DNA from 3 places in the Streptomyces sp. NPDC102437 genome. Region 3 is predicted to be linked to each of the others. Evidence: riboswitches for the same ligand, from Rfam matches in the RefSeq annotation. Region 3 holds a riboswitch; each other region holds the start of a gene.
What was found. A riboswitch is a leader RNA that binds a small molecule or an ion and turns the genes downstream of it on or off. The one in region 3 is predicted to bind cobalamin.
Positions count from the first base shown of each region.

Region 1: linked by a shared signal. The riboswitch ahead of ACIRJP_RS23895 (prenyltransferase/squalene oxidase repeat-containing protein) and the one ahead of ACIRJP_RS31225 (cobalamin biosynthesis protein) in region 3 are both predicted to bind cobalamin.
Region 2: linked by a shared signal. The riboswitch ahead of ACIRJP_RS15480 (ribonucleoside-diphosphate reductase subunit alpha) and the one ahead of ACIRJP_RS31225 (cobalamin biosynthesis protein) in region 3 are both predicted to bind cobalamin.

Region 1 is NZ_JBIWKI010000019.1:26,824-33,870, forward strand. Features, by position in the region: gene ACIRJP_RS23880 (ABC transporter ATP-binding protein) at 1-1,217, opposite strand, end outside; gene ACIRJP_RS23885 (energy-coupling factor transporter transmembrane component T) at 1,214-2,398, opposite strand; gene ACIRJP_RS23890 (SCO2322 family protein) at 2,395-3,081, opposite strand; gene ACIRJP_RS23895 (prenyltransferase/squalene oxidase repeat-containing protein) at 3,078-4,352, opposite strand; cobalamin riboswitch at 4,462-4,597, opposite strand; gene ACIRJP_RS23900 (MBL fold metallo-hydrolase) at 4,802-5,842, opposite strand; gene ACIRJP_RS23905 (aldehyde dehydrogenase) at 6,122-7,047, shown strand, end outside.
Region 2 is NZ_JBIWKI010000010.1:174,838-181,884, forward strand. Features, by position in the region: gene ACIRJP_RS15465 (GlxA family transcriptional regulator) at 1-490, opposite strand, end outside; gene ACIRJP_RS15470 (hypothetical protein) at 572-784, shown strand; gene ACIRJP_RS15475 (ribonucleotide-diphosphate reductase subunit beta) at 799-1,818, opposite strand; gene ACIRJP_RS15480 (ribonucleoside-diphosphate reductase subunit alpha) at 1,818-4,223, opposite strand; cobalamin riboswitch at 4,365-4,506, opposite strand; gene mctP (monocarboxylate uptake permease MctP) at 4,663-6,297, opposite strand; gene ACIRJP_RS15490 (DUF3311 domain-containing protein) at 6,294-6,548, opposite strand; gene ACIRJP_RS15495 (GntR family transcriptional regulator) at 6,774-7,047, opposite strand, start outside.
Region 3 is NZ_JBIWKI010000031.1:63,128-70,174, reverse strand. Features, by position in the region: gene ACIRJP_RS31235 (putative cobaltochelatase) at 1-1,038, opposite strand, end outside; gene ACIRJP_RS31230 (cobyric acid synthase) at 1,097-2,641, opposite strand; gene ACIRJP_RS31225 (cobalamin biosynthesis protein) at 2,638-3,651, opposite strand; cobalamin riboswitch at 3,796-3,927, opposite strand; gene ACIRJP_RS31220 (hypothetical protein) at 4,079-4,309, opposite strand; gene ACIRJP_RS31215 (anion permease) at 4,332-5,603, opposite strand; gene ACIRJP_RS31210 (class II aldolase/adducin family protein) at 5,859-6,518, shown strand; gene ACIRJP_RS31205 (alpha/beta hydrolase) at 6,601-7,047, shown strand, end outside.

The DNA of each region.
Region 1 (7,047 bases), on a different contig from region 3:
AGATCGCGCGGTTCCTGCGGTACGAGCCCGACCCGGCGCACCATCTCGCGCGGCTGGGTGCGGTGCGGGGCCCGGCCGCCGACGAGGACGGTGCCGGTGGTGGGCTCGACCATGCCGACGAGGGTGGCCAGCAGGGTGGACTTGCCCGCGCCGTTGCGGCCCATCAGGGCGACGGTCTCGCCGGGGGCGACGGTGAGCGTCACCCGGCGCAGTGCCTCGACGCGCCCGCGCCGTACGCCGAGCCGTCCAACCCGGGCCGTGACGTCGGCGACCGGCTCGGGCACCTCGGCGGTCCGCGCGCCGCGCCCCAGCAGCCGGGCCAGCACACCGCGCCGCACGGGGGAAGGGCTCAGCGGCACCGGGGCGGGAGCGGCCACCGGCCCCGGAGCGGGAGGACGCACCGCCGCCAGCCGTTCGCGCAGGTCCGCCGCCCGGCGCCGGGCATCGCGGACCGAGAGCGGCAGCGGCTCCCACCCCGCCAGCCGGCCCAGCGCGACGACCGGCGGGCGGACCGGGGAGACGGCCATGACGTCCGCGGGCCCGCCCACGACCGGGGCGGCGCCCGGCGACGGCAGCAGGACGACCCGGTCCGCGTACTGCACCACCCGCTCCAGCCGGTGCTCCGCCATCAGGACCGTCGTACCCAGGTCGTGCACCAGCCGTTGCAGCACGGCGAGGACCTCCTCGGCCGCCGCCGGGTCCAGGGCGGACGTCGGCTCGTCGAGGACCAGGACCTTCGGGTGCGGGGTGAGGACGGAACCGATCGCGACCCGCTGCTGCTGACCGCCGGAGAGCGTGGCGATCGGCCGGTCGCGCAGGCCGGCGAGCCCCAGCAGGTCCAGGGTCTCCTCGACCCGCCGCCGCATCACGTCGGGCGCCAGGCCCAGCGACTCCATGCCGTACGCCAGCTCGTCCTCGACCGTGTCGGTGACGAAGTGGGAGAGCGGGTCCTGGCCCACCGTGCCCACGAGGTCGGCGAGTTCACGCGGTTTGTGGGTACGGGTGTCACGCCCGTCGACCGTGACCCGGCCGCTCATCGTGCCGCCGGTGAAGTGCGGCACCAGACCGGAAACGGCACCCAGCAGCGTCGACTTGCCGACCCCGGACGGGCCGACGAGCAGCACCAGCTCGCCCTCGGGCACGGTCAGGTCGACCCCGGACAGGGTGGGGCGCTCCGTCCCCTCGTACCGCACCGAGACCTGCTCGAACCGGATCACTGGATCTCCTTGGAATTCGCCGCACCCGCCGCCGCGCCCACCGCGCCCACCGCACCCACCGGCGGCACCGGCGCCACCACCGCGGGCAGCAGCCCGATCAGCACCGCCGCCGCGGGCCACAGCGGAAGCACCGGCGCGACCAGCGGGACGACCCCGGGGTGCAGCGCCGACTCGTCGACAACGCCCGCCCAGATCATCGCCCCCGCCACCGCGACACCCGAACCCGCGACCAGCCAGGCCCGCGCGCCCCACCGGTCGGGCCGGTAGCGGGTACGGACCGAGCGGGCCCCGCCGAGCCGCAGCCCGGCAATGGCGGCGACGAGCCCGGCGATCAGCACCGGCAGCCCGTACACCGCGCCCTGCGCGGCCAGCAGCCCGTACGTACCGGCGCACACTCCGAGCAGCCCGCCGAGCGTGAGGACGTTCGTGGTGCGGCGGACGGCGGGCGGGACCTGGGCGGTACGCCCGTAGCCGCGCGCGTCCATCGACGCGGCCACCGCGACCGACCGCTCCAACGCGCCCTCCAGGACCGGCAGTCCGATCTGCAGGACCGCCTTGATGCCGCCGGTCGCACGGCCCCGCAGCCGCCGTGCGGTGCGCAGCCGCATCACGTCGGCGACCATGTTCGGCGCGAACGTCATCGCGACGACGACGGCGACCCCCGCCTCGTACAGCGCGCCCGGCAGCGACTTCAGCAGCCGGGCCGGGTTGGCGAGCGAGTTCGCCGCCCCGACGCAGATCAGCAGCGTGGCCAGCTTCGCCCCGTCGTACAGCGCGAAGAGCAGCTGCTCGGTGGTGACCCGGCCGCCGATCCTGACCCCCTTCGCCCAGTCGGGCAGCGGCACTTCGGGGAGCGTGAACACCGTGTGCGTACCGGGGATCGGCGAACCGAGGAAGACGGAGAAGACCAGCCGCACACCGACGACGAACAGCCCGATCCGGATGAACGCCCCGTACGAACGGGCCCACGGCGCGTCCGTACGACGCGCGGCGACCACGTAGCCGGCCACCGCGATCAGCAGCCCGAGCAGCAGCGGATTGGTGGTCCGGGACGCGGCGGTGGCGAGTCCGAGCGCCCACAGCCACCACGCCCCGGCGGGCAGGGCGTTGCTCCGGGTCGCCTCGGGGGCGCGCAGCGGACGACGGCGCGCCAGGACCGCGGAGCCGGTCTGGGCGGTCATCCGCGGCGGCGGCGGGACTGCACTACCGCGGCGATGCCGAGCAGAAGCACGGCACCGACACCGACGAGCACCCCGGCGGACGGGCCGAAGGAGCCGCCGGAACCGGAGGACGCGGCGGATCCGGCCGGTGTGGCCGAGGCGGACGCCGATCCGGCGGGCGTGCCCTGCCCGTCGCCGGAGACCTGTTCGCCGCAGCCGGAGCCCGGGTAGCCGGTGATGGCGCAGAGCATCGCGTCGCTGCTGTAGCGCAGCGGCTTCGCCACCGAGGCGAGCGCCTCCGCCGCGCTCGCGTCCGGGGCGACCCGCGCACACGCGGTACGCGGCGCGGGCGGCGTCTCACCGGCCGGGGCGTCCGCGGCCGTGCCCGGGTCGATGACGAGCGCTATTCGCTTGGTGCCGTCCTTCGCCGGGGTGTCCGCGCAGATCTTCGCGAAGTCGGGGGCGCGGCGCGGCTTCGCCGAGTCCTGGGAGTCCTCGCTGACCGAGAACCGGAAGCCCTGCACCGCCCCGTCGTCCGGCCGGACCAGGGACGGGCCCTGGGTGGCGTACGTCCAGTCGGAGCCGGCGCTCTCCCAGAACGACCAGTACCGGTAGCCGGCCGCCTGGGCCGGTACCGCGCCGAGCAGGGCCCAGACGGCGCCCAGGACCACCAGCAGCGCGGTGGTCCGTCCCGCGCGCCTCACGGCTGCCTGTTCTTCCGGCGACCGCTGATCAGGAAGAACGCGATCGCGGCGAGGACGAGGCCGATGCCGATGTACCACCACACGCCCCCGATCACGTCGTCGCCGCTGTGGACCTGGTCCTTCTCCGTGGGCTCGTACCCGGTGTCGGCGGACGGGTCGGGCGTCACCACGGCGGCGGGCTCGGGGCCGGCCGCGTTCAGCCGGGCTACCAGGTCGACGCCGCCGAAGTCCCGGGCGTTGTCGCCGGTCGCGTGGGCGGCAAGGATCAGCTGGGCGTAGGCGGCGGGGCCGCTTTGGGCGGCCCAGTCCGCGGAGTTCTTCTTCAGCCAGGAGATGGCCCCCGCCGCCTTGTCCTGGTGGCCGGCCGCGGAGAGCGCGACGACCGCGTCCGCGGTGTTGCCGAAGTCGGGCTGCGGGGTGGTGTCGGTGGCACCGGGCATCGGCGCCTGGTTCAGGTGGCCGCTGCCGGCGAGGGCACCGGTGAGGTAGTGGGCGCCGTTCTGGGCGGCCTGCTCGGGCGTGAGCCCGGAACCGGGCCGGCAACTGGGCGCCTTGCCCGCGGCGTTGTTCCCGACCGCCATCGCCTTGCCCATCGTGCCGAGCACGGCGGCCGCGGTGGCGTCCGCGTTGGCGGCGAGCCCGCCCTTCTTGTCGGCCTGGTACGCGAAGGCGCCACCGTCCTTCCCGCCGCACGGGATCGCGAGCGTGAGCAGCGGGTCGTAGGGGGTCTTGCCGCCGGGCGTCGTGATGTCCGCGAGCCGCTGCCCCTGGCGGGCGAGGGCGCCGATCACCAGGGAGGTCGAGTTGGCGTCACTGGGCGCGCCCGCGGTGTAGCCCCAGCCGCCGTCCTCGTTCTGCACGGACTTCAGCCAGCGCACCGAGTTGTTCACGGTCTCGCGGTGCCCGCCCACCTCGACCAGGGTCTGGGTGGCGGCCGCGGCGGCATTGGTGTCCCGCACGGTCTTCGCGTCGCACGGCTTGGCGGTATCGGGCCGGAACGCGGCGTAGGAACCGTCGGCGCACTGCTGGGAGATCAGCCACTCCACCGACTTCGCGGCCGGGGTGACCCCTTCGAGCCGCTGGGCGAGGAAGGCCATCGACTGCCGCCACACGCCGTCGTAGGTGGGGTCCGCCGTGCCGTACAGCCCGGAAGGCAGCGCGACGGACGGCGAGGGCGACGGGGACGGCGCTGCCACCGCGACCGGCGCAGCGGCCGCGCAGAGCACGGCGGCGGTGGCGGCGAGCGTTGCTGCGCTGCGACGTACGGTCATGGCGGGCGGGGCCTCTCCTGCGGGGTGAACCGGGCACAGGCACGCTCAGGCACCAGGCTCCGGCTCCGTATACCTCGACGGTGCCGACCACCGGGGGATCCGGTGGTCCGAGCCGGTCACGACCGCGGACAGGGCATTCCGACTCACCGCCTGCGAAGACGGTTCACGGCTGCGTGGTCAGTGCCGGATTCGCACCGGCTTCCCCCTGAACGGGCATGATGACGACCCGCACACTGTACCGGGCGGGTCCGGGCGGGGTCCGGGCCGGGAGGAGCGCCCCTGATCACACCGAGACGTACATCACGCCGTTCCGCTCCGCACCGCAGGCCGCGCTCGCGCCGCGAGGCACGCGACCGTCACACCGCGCCGCACCCCACCGGACCGCCACGCCTCGCACAGCAGCGCACGCCACCGGACGCTACCGCCAACACCGCGAGGCACTCCACCCCTCACACCGCGACGTACGTCACGGGATCGGTGCCCGCCACCGCCTCCGCGCGCCCGAGCTTCACCAGCCGTCGCAGATGCGCCTCCGCCTCCGAGACGGCGATGTTCCGGGAGCCGTGCGGGATCTGCTCCCAGGGCCGGTTCCACTCCATCCGCTCGGCCAGCTCCCACGGCGTCAGCGGCTCCGCCAGCAGCCCGAGCAGCCCGGTCAGCCGTTCCTCGTGATGCCCGAGGAGCTCCCGTACCCGCCCCGCCGCATCGGTGAAGGCGTACTGGTGGGCGGGCAGCACCTCGGCGGCCCCGAGCCGGCCGATCCGCTCCAGCGAGTCGAGGTAGTCGCCGAGGGGGTCGGTGGCCGTGGCGTCGTCCGGGTCTTCGTACAGCCCGATGTGCGGGCTGATACCCGGCAGCAGGTGATCCCCCGAGAAGAGCCGCCCCCGGCCCGGCAGACTGCCGGGGTGCTCCTCCTCCAGGTGCAGGCACACATGCCCCGGCGTGTGCCCCGGCGTCCAGATCGCCCGCAGCCTGCGCCCCGCCAGATCGAGCAGCTCACCGGGGACGATCTCGCGGTCCGGGAGCGCGGCCCGCAGCCCTGGCAGCGTCCGCATCCGGCCCCCGTCGGCCGCGGCGGCCCGCAACGGCGCGAGATGCGCCTCGGGCGCTCCGACCGCGGTGAGTTTGGCCGCGAGATACGTCAGCCACCTGCCGGGTTCGGACTCCCGGGTACGGCGCACGATCGCGGTGTCCGCCGCATGCATGGCGATCCAGGCCCCGGAGGCCTCGCGCACCTGCCCGGAGAGCCCGTGATGGTCGGGGTGGTGGTGGGTGATGACCACCCCGTGGATGTCGGCCATCTCCGTACCGACGGCGGCGAGTCCGGCGCAGAGCGTGTCCCAGGCCTCGGGGTCGTCCCATCCGGTGTCGATCAGGACCGGTCCCCGATCGGTGTCCAGGACGTGCACGAGGGTGTGGCCGAGCGGATTGTCCGGGATGGGCACCTTGATGCTGTGCACGCCCCCGCCGTGGTCGGTCACCTGCGTCATGAGGTCCCCATCTCTCTCGGCGACGTGCGGCTGCGATCCGTCGCGCCCGCGTGTGGGCGCGTCGGGCCCACTGTAACGAGAACTTGTTCCAGTAGTAGCCCCGGTCGACCATCTGGTTCGGGGTGTTGTCACGGACGTGGACTACTGGAACTGGAACTGGTATCAGTTCTGACACAGAGTCAGATCCTGAGTCGGACACCCGGTCGGACATCGAGTCGGATGTCGACCCGGACCGGACGTCGATTCGGGCAACGCACCGCGCCGCGGGAGGCAGCAGTCATGACCGAGCTTGTCGAACACGGAAAACTGTTCATCGGCGGGGAGTTGGTCGATCCGCTGGGCCGGGACACCATCGAGGTCGTCTCGCCCCACACCGAGCAGGTCATCGGCCGGGTGCCCCATGCCTGTGAGGCGGACGTGGACGCGGCCGTCGCCGCCGGGCGGCGGGCGTTCGACGAGGGGCCCTGGCCCAGGATGAGCCTGGACGAGCGGATCGCGGTGGTGACCAGGATCAAGGACGCGTTCGCCGTCCGGTACGAGGAGATCGCCCGGGTCATCAGCTCGGAGAACGGCACGCCGTACACGTCGAGCGTCATGGTGCAGGCCCTCGCCGCGATGATGGTGTGGGACTCGGCGATCACCGTCGCCCGCGAATTCGCGTACGAGGAGCGGCGGAGCGGGGCGCTCGGGCCGTTGCTGGTGCGGCGGGAGCCGGTCGGGGTGGTCGCGGCCGTGGTGCCGTGGAACGTTCCGCAGTTCACCGCCGCCGCCAAGCTCGCGCCCGCGCTGCTGGCCGGCTGCTCCGCCGTGCTCAAGGTCTCGCCCGAATCGCCGCTGGACGCCTACATCCTGGCCGAGATCGCCGCCGATGCCGGACTGCCGGAGGGCGTGCTCTCCATCCTTCCGGCCGACCGCGAGGTCAGCGAGTACCTGGTCGGGCACCCCGGCGTCGACAAGGTGTCGTTCACCGGGTCGGTGGCCGCCGGGCGCCGGGTGATGGAGGTCGCCTCCCGCAATCTCACCCGGGTCACCCTGGAGCTGGGCGGCAAGTCCGCCGCCGTGATCCTCCCCGACGCCGATCTGGACACCGCCGTGGCGGGCATCGTCCCCTTCGCCTGGATGATCAACGGCCAGGCGTGCGTGGCCCAGACCCGCATTCTCGTACCGCGCTCCCGCTACGACGAGACGGCCGAGGCGTTCGCCGC
Region 2 (7,047 bases), on a different contig from region 3:
CGGCCGCCGTGCCCGCCGAGGTGATGACCTGGCCCTCGTCCACGTACAGCACATCGGGCTGGACGACGGCCCGGGGGAAGCGGCGGGCCAGCGCCGCCGCGTGGCGCCAGTGGGTGGTGCAGCGGCGTCCGTCCAGCAGTCCGGCCGCGCCGAGCACGTACGCGCCGGAGCAGACGCTCATCACCCTGGCCCCCCGGTCCACGGCCCGGCGCAGCGCGTCGAGGACCTCCTCGGGGTACTCCCGGTCCCGGAAGTTGCTCCCGGCCGGCACGGCGATGAGGTCGGCCTCGTCCAGACGGTCGAGGCCGTGCGGAGTACTGATGGTGAAGCCGGCGTGGGTCCGCAGCACCGGGCCCTCGGCGGAGACCACGGCGAAGTCGTGGACCGGCAGGCCCTGATCGCTGCGGTCGAGCCCGAAGACCTCGCACAGCACGCCGAGTTCGAAGGGGTGGACCTCGTCGAGCAGCAGAACCGCGACATTTTTCAGCATGACGCCAGTGTGGCAGTAATTCGAGGTTCCATGACAGTCCTGCCACTGCCGCAATGTGCCCGCGCGGACGAGAGTAGAGCCATGAACACATTCCAGAACGTCCTGGGCATAGCCGCACTTATCGCTCTCGTCCTGCTGCCCGCCCTCGCCGGGCTCGCCCGCGAGCGCCGCATCGACCGCGAACTGCGCGCCGCGGAACGGGCCCGGAGCGACGGACCCCCGCAAACGGCGGGCGCCGCGCGACCCGTCATGGCCGCGCGGCGCCCCCACCTCAGAAGCTGGGCCAGGGTCTAGGGCCCGAAGAGGATCTAGAAGTCGTCGTCGAAGGCGACCGAGCCCTCCACCGCCACCTGGTACGCGGACGGCCGGCGCTCGAAGAAGTTCGTCAGCTCCTGCACGCCCTGGAGCTCCATGAACGAGAACGGGTTCTCGGAGCCGTACACCGCCGGGAAGCCCAGCCGGGTGAGCCGCTGGTCGGCGACGCACTCCAGGTACTGCCGCATTGACTCGGTGTTCATGCCCGGCAGCCCGTCACCACACAGATCGCGGCCGAACTGGAGCTCCGCGGCCACCGCCTCCTTCAGCATGTCGGTGACCTGCTGCTGGAGCTCGTCGTCGAAGAGGTCCGGCTCCTCCTTGCGGACGGTGTCCACGACCTCGAACGCGAAGTTCATGTGCATCGTCTCGTCACGGAACACCCAGTTGGTGCCCGTGGCGAGACCGTGCAGCAGGCCCCGCGAGCGGAACCAGTAGACGTACGCGAACGCGCCGTAGAAGAACAGCCCCTCGATGCACGCCGCGAAGCAGATCAGGTTCAGCAGGAAACGGCGGCGGTCGGCCTTCGTCTCCAGGCGCTCGATCTTCTCGACCGAATCCATCCACTTGAAGCAGAACTGCGCCTTCTCGCGGATCGACGGGATCTCCTCGACCGCGTCGAACGCCGCCGCGCGGTCGTCCGGGTCGGGCAGATAGGTGTCCAGCAGCGTCAGATAGAACTGGACGTGCACGGCCTCCTCGAAGAGCTGCCGCGACAGATACAGCCGCGCCTCGGGGGAGTTGATGTGCTTGTACAGCGTCAGCACGAGGTTGTTGGAGACGATCGAGTCGCCCGTCGCGAAGAACGCGACCAGTCGGCCGATCATGTGCTGCTCGCCGGGGGACAGCTTGGCGAGGTCGGCGACGTCGGAGTGAAGGTCGACCTCCTCCACCGTCCAGGTGTTCTTGATCGCGTCCCGGTAGCGCTCGTAGAAGTCCGGGTAGCGCATCGGCCGCAGGGTCAGCTCGAAGCCGGGGTCCAGCAGGTTCTTCTCGGAGTTGGTGGAGCTCATTACTGGCAGGCCTCGCAGGACTCGGGGTTTTCGAGGGAGCAGGCGATCGCGTCCGCGTCGGGCGCCGAGGCCTGCTGTACGGGAATGGGAGCGGCGGCCGCCTGGCCGGAGGCGGCACGGGCGATCCGGGTCGCCGGGCGCGAACGCAGGTAGTACGTCGTCTTCAGCCCCTGCTTCCAGGCGTACGCGTACATCGAGGAGAGCTTGCCGATCGTCGGCGTCTCCAGGAACAGGTTCAGCGACTGGCTCTGGTCCAGGAACGGCGTACGGGCCGCCGCCATGTCGATCAGGCCGCGCTGCGGGATCTCCCACGCGGTGCGGTACAGCGCCCGCACCTCCTCGGGGATCCAGGCGAAGCCCTGCACCGAGCCACTGGCCTCGCGCAGCGCCTCACGGGTGCGCGCGTCCCACACCCCGAGCTTCTTCAGCTCGTCCACCAGGTACGCGTTGACCTGGAGGAACTCGCCGCTGAGCGTCTCGCGCTTGAAGAGGTTGGAGACCTGCGGCTCGATGCACTCGTAGACGCCCGCGATCGAGGCGATCGTCGCTGTCGGTGCGATGGCGAGCAGCAGCGAGTTGCGCATCCCGCTCTTCGCGACCCGGGCGCGCAGCGCCTCCCACCGCTCGGGCCAGTTCAGCTCGGTGTCGTAGTGGTCGGGGTGCAGCACACCGCGCGCCGCCCGCGTCTGCGACCAGGCCGGCAGCGGGCCCGAGCGCTCCGCGAGCTCGCAGGACGACTCGTACGCGGCGAGCATGATCCGCTCGGAGATCTTCGTGGAGAGCGCGCGGGCCTCGGGGGAGTCGAAGGGCAGCCGCAGCTTGAAGAAGACATCCTGGAGACCCATGGCGCCCAGACCCACCGGGCGCCACTTGGCGTTGGAGCGGCCGGCCTGCTCGGTCGGGTAGAAGTTGATGTCGACGACCCGGTCCAGGAAGGTCACGGCGGTGCGGACGGTGGCATCCAGCCGCTCCCAGTCGATGCCGCCGTCGGCGACGAACGCGCCGAGGTTGACCGAGCCCAGGTTGCAGACCGCCGTCTCGCCGTCGTCGGTGACTTCGAGGATCTCGGTGCACAGGTTCGACGAGTGGACGACGGTGCCCGGCTCGGCGGTCTGGTTCGCGGTCCGGTTGGAGGCGTCCTTGAACGTCATCCAGCCCTGGCCGGTCTGGGCGAGGGTGCGCATCATCCGGCCGTACAGCTCACGGGCGGGGATCGTCTTGCGGGCCAGGCCCTGGGCCTCGGCGGCCCGGTAAGCGGCGTCGAACCCGTCGCCCCACAGGTCGACGAGACCGGGCACGTCGGCGGGCGAGAACAGCGACCAGTCGCCGTCCGCGTCGACCCGGCGCATGAACTCGTCCGGGATCCAGTGCGCCAGGTTGAGGTTGTGCGTACGCCGCTGGTCCTCACCGGTGTTGTCGCGCAGCTCCAGGAACTCCTCGATGTCCGCGTGCCAGGTCTCCAGGTAGACGGCGGCGGCGCCCTTGCGGCGGCCCCCCTGGTTGACCGCGGCGACGGAGGCGTCGAGCGTCTTCAGGAACGGCACGATGCCGTTGGAGTGCCCGTTGGTGCCCCGGATCAGCGAACCGCGGGAACGGATGCGGGAGTACGACAGACCGATGCCGCCCGCGTGCTTCGAGAGCCGGGCCACCTGGTGGTAGCGGTCGTAGATCGAGTCGAGCTCGTCCAGCGGGGAGTCCAGCAGGTAGCAGGAGGACATCTGCGGGTGCCGGGTACCGGAGTTGAAGAGCGTGGGGGAGGAGGGCAGGTAGTCGAGCCGGCTCATCAGCCCGTACAGCGCCGCCACTTCGTCCACGGCGCGCTGCGAATCGTCCTCGGCCAGTCCGGCCGCGACCCGCAGCATGAAGTGCTGGGGCGTCTCGACGACCTGGCGGGTGTGCGGGTGGCGCAGCAGATAGCGGCTGTGCAGGGTCCGCAGCCCGAAGTAGCCGAAGCGGTCGTCCGCGCCGTCGGCCAGCGAACGCTCCACCAGCGCGTCGAGGGCGGCCGCGTGCCGGGCGACGAACTCGGCGGTCCGGTCCGCGATCAGGCCCTCGCGGTGGCCGACCGCGACCGAGGCGGAGAAGGAGACCGCGCCCTGGCCGGCCGCCTCGTCCGCGATGGCGAGGGTCAGCAGCCGGGCGGCGAGCCGGGAGTAGGCGGGGTCCTCGGAGATCAGCCCCGCGGCGGCCTCGGTGGCCAGCGACCGAAGCTCGGCCTCGTCGGCGCGGGCGCTGCGGCCGCGCAGCGCGGCGGCGGCGACCCGGCCGGGGTCGGTGTCGGGCAGATCGGCGGTCAGTTCGGTCAGGGTCCGCAGCAGTGCGGTTCCCGGTCCGTCCTGTGCGGCGGCCTCGGACTCGGCTGCTGCGGACGCGGCGACTGCCGGATCGGCTGGCGCGATGGTCACGTGGTGCTCTCCCTCGCTCGGCTCGGGGCCGGCGGGGATCGGGGCAGCCCTGCGGGCGCGCAGACCCGGAGCAGGGCAGCACTTCGCACGGCGTCCACCGGCCCAACCGCGAGGCCCGGACGTCTGGGCATCCGGTTCGGTCGAGCCGGATGCGCTGCCGGCAGGTCATCGGACTGACTCGGGGGTGCACAAAAGCGCACTGAATACACCGTTGCGGGACAGTTCCGGATTCACACCGGATTCCCCTGCGGCGACAGCGAGGACGAGCATACATGTGGGGGCTGCCCGAAGAGGCAGCCCCCACATGTTGTGTCGGTCGGCAAATACCGGGACCACAGGACGCGTTCTGCGGCCCTTTCGGGCAGACGGCGGACGGGCCAGTCGCACCCCTTCGGGAAAGGGGCTCGACGGGCCGTTGGCAGGCCATGGGCCGCGGTTGTCAGTGGCCGCTCGGAGCGCCCGCCGTGGCCGGCGGGAGTTCCACCTCGACGCCCGGGTCGCCCGCGTCGGCGGTGTAGTCGGCCGGGGACGTCTCGTCGGTTCCGGCGGGTGCCTTCACGGCGTTCAGGACGAAGGTGAGCACCACCGTCACCACCACGTTCAGCACGAACGCGGTGAGGCCGATGTAGCCGATCTCGCCGATTCCGGGGATCTCCTTGGACGAGCCGCCGAAGTGCTTCTGCGTCGGCGAGGCGACCCCGTACGCGGCCACCGTCCCGTACACCATGCCGACCGCCCAGCCGGCGAGCAGCGCCCAGCGGTGGAACCAGCGGGTGAACAGGCCGCCGACCAGGGCCGGCATCGTCTGGAGGATCCAGATGCCGCCGAGCAGCTGGAAGTTGATCGCGACCGTCTTGTCCATGGTGAGGACGAAGGCGAGTGCGCCGACCTTGACCAGCAGCGAAACCAGCTTGGAAACCTTGGTCTCCTGCTCCGGGGTCGCGCCCGGCTTCAGGAAGTCCTTGTAGATGTTGCGGGTGAACAGGTTGGCCGCGGCGATCGACATGATCGCGGCGGGTACCAGCGCGCCGATGCCGATGGCGGCGAACGCGACGCCCGCGAACCAGTCCGGGAACATGTTCTCGAACAGCTGCGGGATGGCCAGCTGCCCGTTGTCCACCTTGATCCCGGCGGCGATGGCCATGAAGCCGAGCAGCGCCAGCAGGCCCAGCATCAGCGAGTACAACGGCAGGATCGTGGTGTTGCGCCGGATCACGTTGCGGCTGCGGCTGGAGAGCGTCGCCGTGATCGAGTGCGGATACATGAACAGCGCCAGCGCCGAGCCCAGTGCCAGGGTGGCGTAACCCCAGTGGCCCGCCTCGCCCGGCGCGAGTCCGGCCACCGGTTTGCCGGCCGCTGCGTTCTTCTGCGAGAACGCCTCGCCCGCCTTGGCGAAGATGTCGTCGAAGCCGCCGAGCTTGATCGGGATGTAGATGATCGCCACCGCGATGACCAGGTAGATCAGCCCGTCCTTGACGAAGGCGATCAGCGCGGGTGCCCTCAGCCCGGACGAGTAGGTGTACGCGGCGAGCACCGCGAACGCGATCAGCAGCGGCAGGTCCTTGATGAACCAGTGGGTGTTCTCGCCGCCGCCGACGCCCATCACGTCCAGCACCGCCTGGATGCCGACCAGTTGGAGCGCGATGTACGGCATCGTGGCGAGGATGCCGGTGACGGCGACCGCCAGCGACAGGCCCTTCGAACCGAACCGCCCGCGGACGAAGTCCGAGGTGGTGACGTACCCGTGCTTGTGCGAGACCGACCACAGCCGCGGCAGGAAGGTGAAGATCAGCGGGTACACGAGGATCGTGTACGGCACGGCGAAGAAGCCCGCCGCGCCCGCGGTGTAGATCAGCGCGGGCACGGCGACGAAGGTGTACGCCGTGTACAGGTCGCCGCCGAGCAGGAACCAGGTGACCCAGGTGCCGAAGGAGCGCCCGCCCAGGCCCCATTCGTCGAGGCTGGCCTCGTTCTCGGCCTTGCGCCACCGCGCCGCCAGGAAGCCCATGACCGTGACGGCCACGAAGAAGAAGATGAAGACGCCGAGCGCGACGCCGTTCACGCCGTCCTTCATGCCGACGCACCCCCCTTGCGGGCGCGCTGGTCACGCTGCCACAGCTTGTACGCGATCATCGTGAGCGCGGTGGAGATCAGCACCCAGAGCATCTGGTACCAGTAGAAGAACGGAATGCCGATGAAGGTGGGGTCCACCTTCGCGTACGAACTCACCCAGAGCATCGCCACGAACGGCGCGACGAGACAGAGGGCGATGACCACCCGCACCGGTGTGACGGTGGGTGGTTTTCCTTCTGGTCCTGCTGGCATGTGGCGACTCCGTCCCCTCGCTGAGCACCTTGTAATGCGCAGGAAATCTAGGGGAGGCTTCCGGTCACCGTCACCCCCCGTCCGCATTGCGGTCCGGCAACGGTCGGCCGAGTGGGTATTCATGCTCGAAATACGGCCAAACGTTCGACAGTTGGTCCGGGCCAAAGTGCGCGAGAGGCCCCCGCGGAGTGATGCGTTCCACGGGGGCCGGTCGATGGTGCGGAGTCAGTCCGTGGGCCGCTTCAGGCGCGCCACGAACTTGTACCGGTCGCCGCGGTAGACCGAGCGCACCCACTCCACCGGTTCGCCCTGTCCGTCGAGTGAGTGCCGGGAGAGCATCAGCATCGGCAGGCCCACGTCCGTACCGAGCAGCCCGGCCTCGCGCGGGGTGGCCAGCGAGGTCTCGATGGTCTCCTCGGCCTCGGCCAGCCGTACGTCGTACACCTCCGCCAGCGCGGTGTAGAGGGAGGTGTACTTCACCAGCGAACGGCGCAGCGCC
Region 3 (7,047 bases):
GCCGTCCGGGTCCGGGTCGTCGTCCTCGCCGCCGTTCTGCTCCAGCGTGTCGTCGAGCTTGTCCTCGTCGAGGCCCGGCGCGTCGAACGGATTGCGCCGGCGCCGGTGGGGGAGGGCGAGCAGGGCGGCCTGCCGCACGTCCTCGGCGAGCACATCCGTACGCCCCGCCCAGGCGGCCAGCGCGGTGGCCGTCCGCGCCATCACGATGTCCGCGCGCATCCCGTCGACCTCGAAGGCCGCGCAGGTGGCCGCGATCTGCCGCAACGCCGCGTCGCCGAGCCGCACTTCGGGCAGGAGGGCACGCGCGGCGACGATCCTCGCCCGCAACGCGTCCTCGTCGTCGGCCCACTTGGCGGCGAACGCCGCCGGGTCGTCGTCGTACGCGAGCCGCCGCCGCACGACCTCGACCCGCTGATCGGTCTCCCGGGACGCGGCGACCTCCACGGTCAGCCCGAACCGGTCGAGCAACTGCGGCCGCAGCTCGCCCTCCTCGGGGTTCATCGTCCCCACGAGCAGGAATCGCGCCGCGTGCCGTACGGAGACGCCTTCGCGCTCCACGTACGAGGCACCCATCGCCGCCGCGTCCAGCAGCAGGTCCACGAGGTGGTCGTGGAGCAGGTTGACCTCGTCGACGTAGAGGATCCCGCGATGCGCGTCGGCGAGCAGGCCCGGCTCGAACGCCTTCACGCCCTCCGCGAGCGCCCGCTCGATGTCGAGCGCCCCGACGAGCCGGTCCTCGGACGCGCCGACCGGCAGCTCCACCATCCGGGCATCCCGCGGCACACCGGTCCCGGCGTCGTGGGGGCCGTCCGGACACACCGGGTCGGGCGACGCGGGGTCGCAGGAGAAACGGCAGCCGGAGACGACGTCCACCTCGGGCAGCAGCGCCGAGAGCGCGCGCACGGCGGTGCTCTTGGCGGTGCCCTTCTCCCCGCGCACGAGGACGCCGCCGATGTTCGGTGCGACGGAGTTGAGAAGCAGGGCGAGTTGCAGGTCCTGCTGCCCGACGACGGCGGTGAACGGGAAATGCGTGCTCACGGGGCGATCCCTCCTGCGGGTGAGTGGGCATGAAGAAGGCGGTCTCGGGACGCGCTGTTCACCGGCGGCCTCCCGGGGCCGCGGGGGCGGCGGGGGCAGCGGGGGCTCCCGGGGCGATGAAGGGAAGACCCGACGGTGCGCCCGACTCGATGAGCCGCAGCAGCGCGTCGGTGTCCGCGTGCTCCTCGACGAGATCGCCGAGGCGGTCCAGCTGCTCCTCGCGCAGCGCCGCGAAGCAGGTGTCCGGAGCGGGGACGAAGCGCCGGCCGGCGCCACGGGCGACCTCGGCCAGGAAGCGGCGGCGGAACTCGTCGCTCTCCAGCGAGCCGTGCCAGTGGGTGCCCCACACGGCGCCGACCCGGCAGCCGTCCAGGAACGGCTCCCCGCCCCGCACGTCCGCCACGCCTTGGTGGATCTCGTACCCCTCGACCGGCGCGCCGAGCGCCTCGCCGACGGGCCGGGCCAGGGTCTTCTCGCGGTCGAAGCGGATGTGTACGGGGAGCAGGCCGAGGCCCGCCACCTGTCCGGCCCGCGACTCGACCTCGTCCTCGATGTGCTCGCCGAGGATCTGGAAGCCGCCGCAGATGCCGAGGACCGGCCGGCCCTCGGCCGCGCGCCGTACCAGCGCGTCGGCGAGGCCGCGCTCGCGCAGCCAGGCCAGCGCCTTCACGGTGCCGCGGGTGCCGGGCACCACGGCCAGGTCCGCGTCGGACAGCTCCTCGGCGCGGTCCACGAACCTGACGACTACGCCGGGCTCCGCGGCCAGCGCGTCCACATCGGTGAAATTCGACATCAGCGGCACCGCGCACACCGCGACGCGCAGCACGTCCTCGCCGTGCGGCGGCGCGACGGCCGACTCGCGCACGGCGCCGCGCAACGAGACCCGCAGCCCGTCCTCCTCGTCGATGCCGAGCCCGTGGGCGAAGGGCAGCACCCCGTACGTCGGCCGGCCGGTGAGGTCCCGCAGCATCTCCAGGCCCGGCTCCAGCAGCGACACGTCGCCGCGGAACTTGTTGACGAGATAGCCGGCGATCAGGGTCTGGTCCTCGGCGGCGAGCAGCGCCGTCGTACCGAAGAACGAGGCGAAGACGCCACCGCGGTCGATGTCGCCGACGACCACCACCGGGAAGCGCGCCGCCCGCGCGATGCCCATGTTCACGATGTCCGTGCGCCGCAGATTGATCTCGGCCGGGCTGCCCGCCCCCTCGCAGATCACCGCGTCGTACGTGCCCCGGAGCTGCTCCAGGCAGTCCACGACCGTGGAGAGCAGCGCCTCCTGCCTGCCCCCGTGGTAGCCGCGGGCGCTCATCTCGCCGACCGGCTTCCCCATCAGGACGACCTGGCTGGAGCGGTCGCTGCCGGGCTTGAGCAGGACCGGGTTCATCAGCGCGCTCGGCTCGACGCGGGCGGCCTGGGCCTGCATGGCCTGGGCGCGCCCTATCTCGGCGCCCTCCCGGGTGACGAACGAGTTGAGCGACATGTTCTGCGCCTTGAAGGGCGCCACCTTCACGCCCCGGCGCACGAGCCAGCGGCAGATCCCTGCCGTGACGACGCTCTTGCCCGCGTCGGAGGTGGTTCCGGCGACCAGCAGCCCGCCGCTCATGCGTTGCTCCGTCCTGTGGTGCGAGGTCCCGCCAGGTTGGTCGCGGTGCTCCGGCGCCCCGCGATCCGCCGTGCGGCGAGGGCCGCGCCGAGCCGTCCCGCCACGCACACGCCGAGCGCCAGCGCACTCACCCGGCGCGACAGCCGCACCACGCGCTCGATGTCCGCGGTCTCCACCGCCCGGCCCGTCTCCCCGTTGAGCACGGGGCGGTGCTCGACCCGGCCGCCGTACGCGAGGGTCCCGCCGAGCCGTACGCCGAGCGCACCCGCGAACGAGGCCTCCACCGGGCCCGCGTTGGGGCTCGGGTGCTTCGCGGCATCGGCCCGCCAGGCGCGGACCGCGCCACGCGGGCGCCCCCCGGCGGCCACGGCGAGGAGGGCCGTGAGCCGGGCGCCCGGCCAGCCCGCGAGGTCGTCCAGGCGGGCCGAGGCCCAGCCGTAGCGCAGATGCCGGGGCGAGCGGTGCCCGACCATGGCGTCGAGGGTGTTGGCGGCCCGGAAACCGGCCAGCCCGGGGACCCCGGCCAGCGCACCCCACACCAGGGCGCCGACCACGGCGTCCGAGGTGTTCTCGGCCACGGACTCCACCACGGCGCGGGCGATCTGCGGTCCGTCCAGGGAGTGCGGGTCGCGTCCACACAGATGCGGCAGCCGCTCGCGGGCCAGCTCGATGTCACCGGCGGCCAGGGCGGAGCCGATGGCCCGCGCCTCGCGGCCCAGGGACGTACCGCCGACGACGGACCAGGTGGCGGCGGCGGTCAGTGCCACGGAGGCGGCGGGGCTGCGGCGCACGGCACGGGTGAGCAGCGCGGCACCGCCTGCGGCGCCTCCTGCGCAGACGAGGGTGTGCAGCGTGCCCCAGCCGCGGTGATCGCGCCACAGACGGCGCTCGACGCCCGCCGCGGCCCGCCCGAAGGCGGCGACCGGGTGTCCCCTGCGGGGGTCACCGAGCAGCAGGTCGCCGATCAGGCCGGCCGTGGCGCCGTACGCGAAGATGCGGTCGGCTCGCACGGCTCAGCCGGCCGTCGCGCCTCGGCGGACCTTTGTACAAAAGGCTCTCGTGGAGAGCACCGGGACAACGGACGCACGGCAGCCGGGCATGGCGATATGTCCTCACTCAGGGTCCGCGCCCTGGTTCGACGTGACCGGCGACGAGAGTCTCCTGGCTCCCGGATCCGCGGTTCCCCCGGCCTTCCAGCCCGCTCGCGCGAGCCGTGACTTCCGGTGTGGGGGACCGCTCCCCGGTGACAGTGGCGGGACCGCGCCGGATTCGCACCGGCTTCCTCTGCTGTCGCCGTAATTGGCTCCGGCAGTCCACCACGCTCTGCGAACGCCCGTCAACCTGCCGTTGACCTGCGACGGCGCAGTGTGCTGAGACGCACATCGGGCCGGACACACGTGGTGTCCGGCCCGACGGGAGAGCGTGCGCGGGAGCGGCTCAGGCGACGATCAGATAGATCCCGTACGCGACGGCCGCCGCGCACAGCCCGAAGCAGACGTACGCGCCGGCGCGGGCCAGCAGCAGCGAGCCGCCGGAGCCGCCCTGCGCCGCCGGTTCCGGCTGCTTGGAGAGGCCGACGATGCCCAGGGTGAAGAGGCCCACCAGCGCGACGGTGACAACGAGGGAGACGCCGAATACGGAGCCGAGGGCTGCCCAGTCGATGTTCATGCTGATTCCTTAGACGGCCGGCTCAGACGGTGGCGGGTCGCGCCGGGTCCTGGGTGGTTCCGGCCGGGGCCGGAATGGTGGTCATGAGGTTCAGGTCCGGCGTCTGGGCCGCGGCCGCGGTGGGCGGCGGGCTGACGGCGGCGATGGCCTGGGTGACGACGCCCGCGGGCTCGGTGCCGCCGTCCGACGGGGCGACGTCGCCGTGGCCGACCGGCTTGCGGCGCGACACCAGCCAGATGGCACCGGAGCCCGCGACCAGCAGCGCCGCGACGACCACGACGCCCCAGGTGCCCTGCTTGGTGAGGAGCTCCGCGCCCGCCCCGACCAGACCGGCGGCCGGCAGGGTCAGACCCCAGGCGACGAACATCCGGGTGGCGGTGGACCAGCGGACCACACCGCCCTGCCGGCCGAGGCCCGCGCCCATCACGGCGCCGGAGCAGGACTGGGTGGTGGAGAGGGAGAAGCCGAGGTGCGAGGAGGCCAGGATGACCGTGGCCGCACTGGTCTGGGCGGCGAAGCCCTGCGGCGGCTTGAGGTCGGTGAGGCCGCTGCCCATGGTGCGGATGATGCGCCAGCCGCCCAGGTAGGTGCCGAGCGCGATGGCCGTACCGGCGCAGACGATGACCCAGACCGGCGGGTTGGAGCCCGGGTGCAGGACGCCGCCGGTGACCAGGGCCAGGGTGATGATGCCCATGGTCTTCTGCGCGTCGTTGGTGCCGTGGGCGAGCGAGACCAGCCCGGCCGAGGCGATCTGGCCGGCCCGGTAACCCTTGGCGGTGGCCTTCTCCTGGGCGTCGTTGCGGACCTTGCCGCCGATCCGGTACGTCAGCCTGGTGGCCAGCAGCGCGGCCAGACCGGCGACGACCGGGGCGGCGACCGCGGGGAGCAGCACCTTGGTGACGACGGTGCCGCCGTTGACGGACGACCAGCCGGCCGACATCACCGCCGCGCCGATCAGGCCGCCGAACAGGGCGTGCGAGGAGCTGGACGGCAGTCCGACCAGCCAGGTCAGCAGGTTCCACAGAATGGCGCCGACGAGCGCCGCGAAGATGACTTCTGTCCGCAGCCCGTCCTCGTTGATGATCCCGCCGGAGATCGTCTTCGCGACCTCCACCGACAGGAACGCGCCGACGAGATTGAGAACGGCGGACATGGCCACCGCTGTCTTCGGTCTGAGTGCACCGGTCGAGATGGTGGTCGCCATCGCGTTCGCGGTGTCATGGAAACCGTTCGTGAAATCGAACACTAGAGCTGTCACGATCACAATCGCGAGTAGCAGCGTGATGTGTTCCATTTACCCAGGCAATCGTTCGACGTCATTGGCATGTGGACCGTAGGCAATCTGGGTGAACGGAAGATGAACTGGGCAGGGCGCTGTGGTGTTCCAAAGCGGAGCCGAAGCATTCCGCTTGTTGCCGCAGGGGGTGCGCCCCGGCCGTTCTGCGGGGCGTGGCCCGGCCCGCCGGCGGGGTACGGCCCTGTTTCCTGGCGGAGCACGGCTGTGGCCGATCGCATACCCGTTTGCCCCCGGGGCTGACAGGATCGGCGCATGAGCGATCAGCAGCGGGACGCGATCGGACGGGCCTGGGACGGCGTCGTCGCCACCGCCCGGCGGACGGCGGCCGAGGGCCTCGTCGTCGGGACCTCGGGAAACGTTTCGGCACGGGTCGGCGACACCATCCTGGTCACGCCGAGCGGAGTGCCGTACGACCGGCTGGGCCCCGAGGACGCCGTCGGCGTCGATCCGGAGGGCAACCGCGTACTCGGCGAACTCGCCCCGACCAGCGAACTCCCCCTCCACCTCGCCGTCTACCGGAACACCGACGCGGCCGCCGTCGTGCACACCCACGCGGTGCACGCCACCGCCGTCTCCACACTGGTTCCCGAGGTCCCCCCGGTCCACTACGCCGCCGCCATGCTGGGCGGCCACGTCCGCGTCGCCCCCTACGCGCGCTACGGCACCGAGGAGCTGGCCGTGAACATGCTCGCCGCCCTGCGCGACCGCACCGGCTGCCTGCTCCAGAACCACGGAACCGTCACCTACGGAGCCACCCTGGACCAGGCGTACGACCGGACCGCCCAGCTGGAATGGCTCTGCCGGCTCTGGCTCGCCGCGAGCTCCGTCCCCGGACGCGTCCCGAGCCTGCTCTCCCCGGAGCAGCTGGACGATGTGCAGGAGGCGCTGAAGGCGTACGGACAACCGGGCTGACCCCGCCGGTCCGGTCCACCGGACGGCGTAGGGGCTGCCCCGTCCACTGGCAGGGTCCCGCACCCGCCACGAGACTGAAGCGGTGCGCCCGGCAACAGTTACGGCAGCAGCCGTCACCACGATCCTCGGCGTCGGTGCGGCAGCGGTCGCGGCCGGCCGGTGGGCCAGCGACGCCGCCCTCAGGGCACCGTCCGGGCGGCCCCTCCCCGCCGACCGCAGACTCACCGTGCACGCCACGGCGGCCGGGCAGGTCACCCTGACCCGCTCCTTCACCGCCCTGCGGCCCGGCACGTACGGACTGACGGGCAAGGACGTCCACGCCGTGGTCGGCCCGGTGATCGAGCACGCCCACCACGCCCCCGACACCGTCGTCCGCAGACTGGAACGCGTCGACCGCGGCAGCCTGGAGATCGGCGCCAAGGTCCGGGTGACCCCGCAGCTGCACAGCGGCGACCCGTCCTCGGCTCTCGGCCTGGACCACCGCGACGTCGAGATCCCCGGCGAACTCGGCACCCTGCCCGCCTGGTTC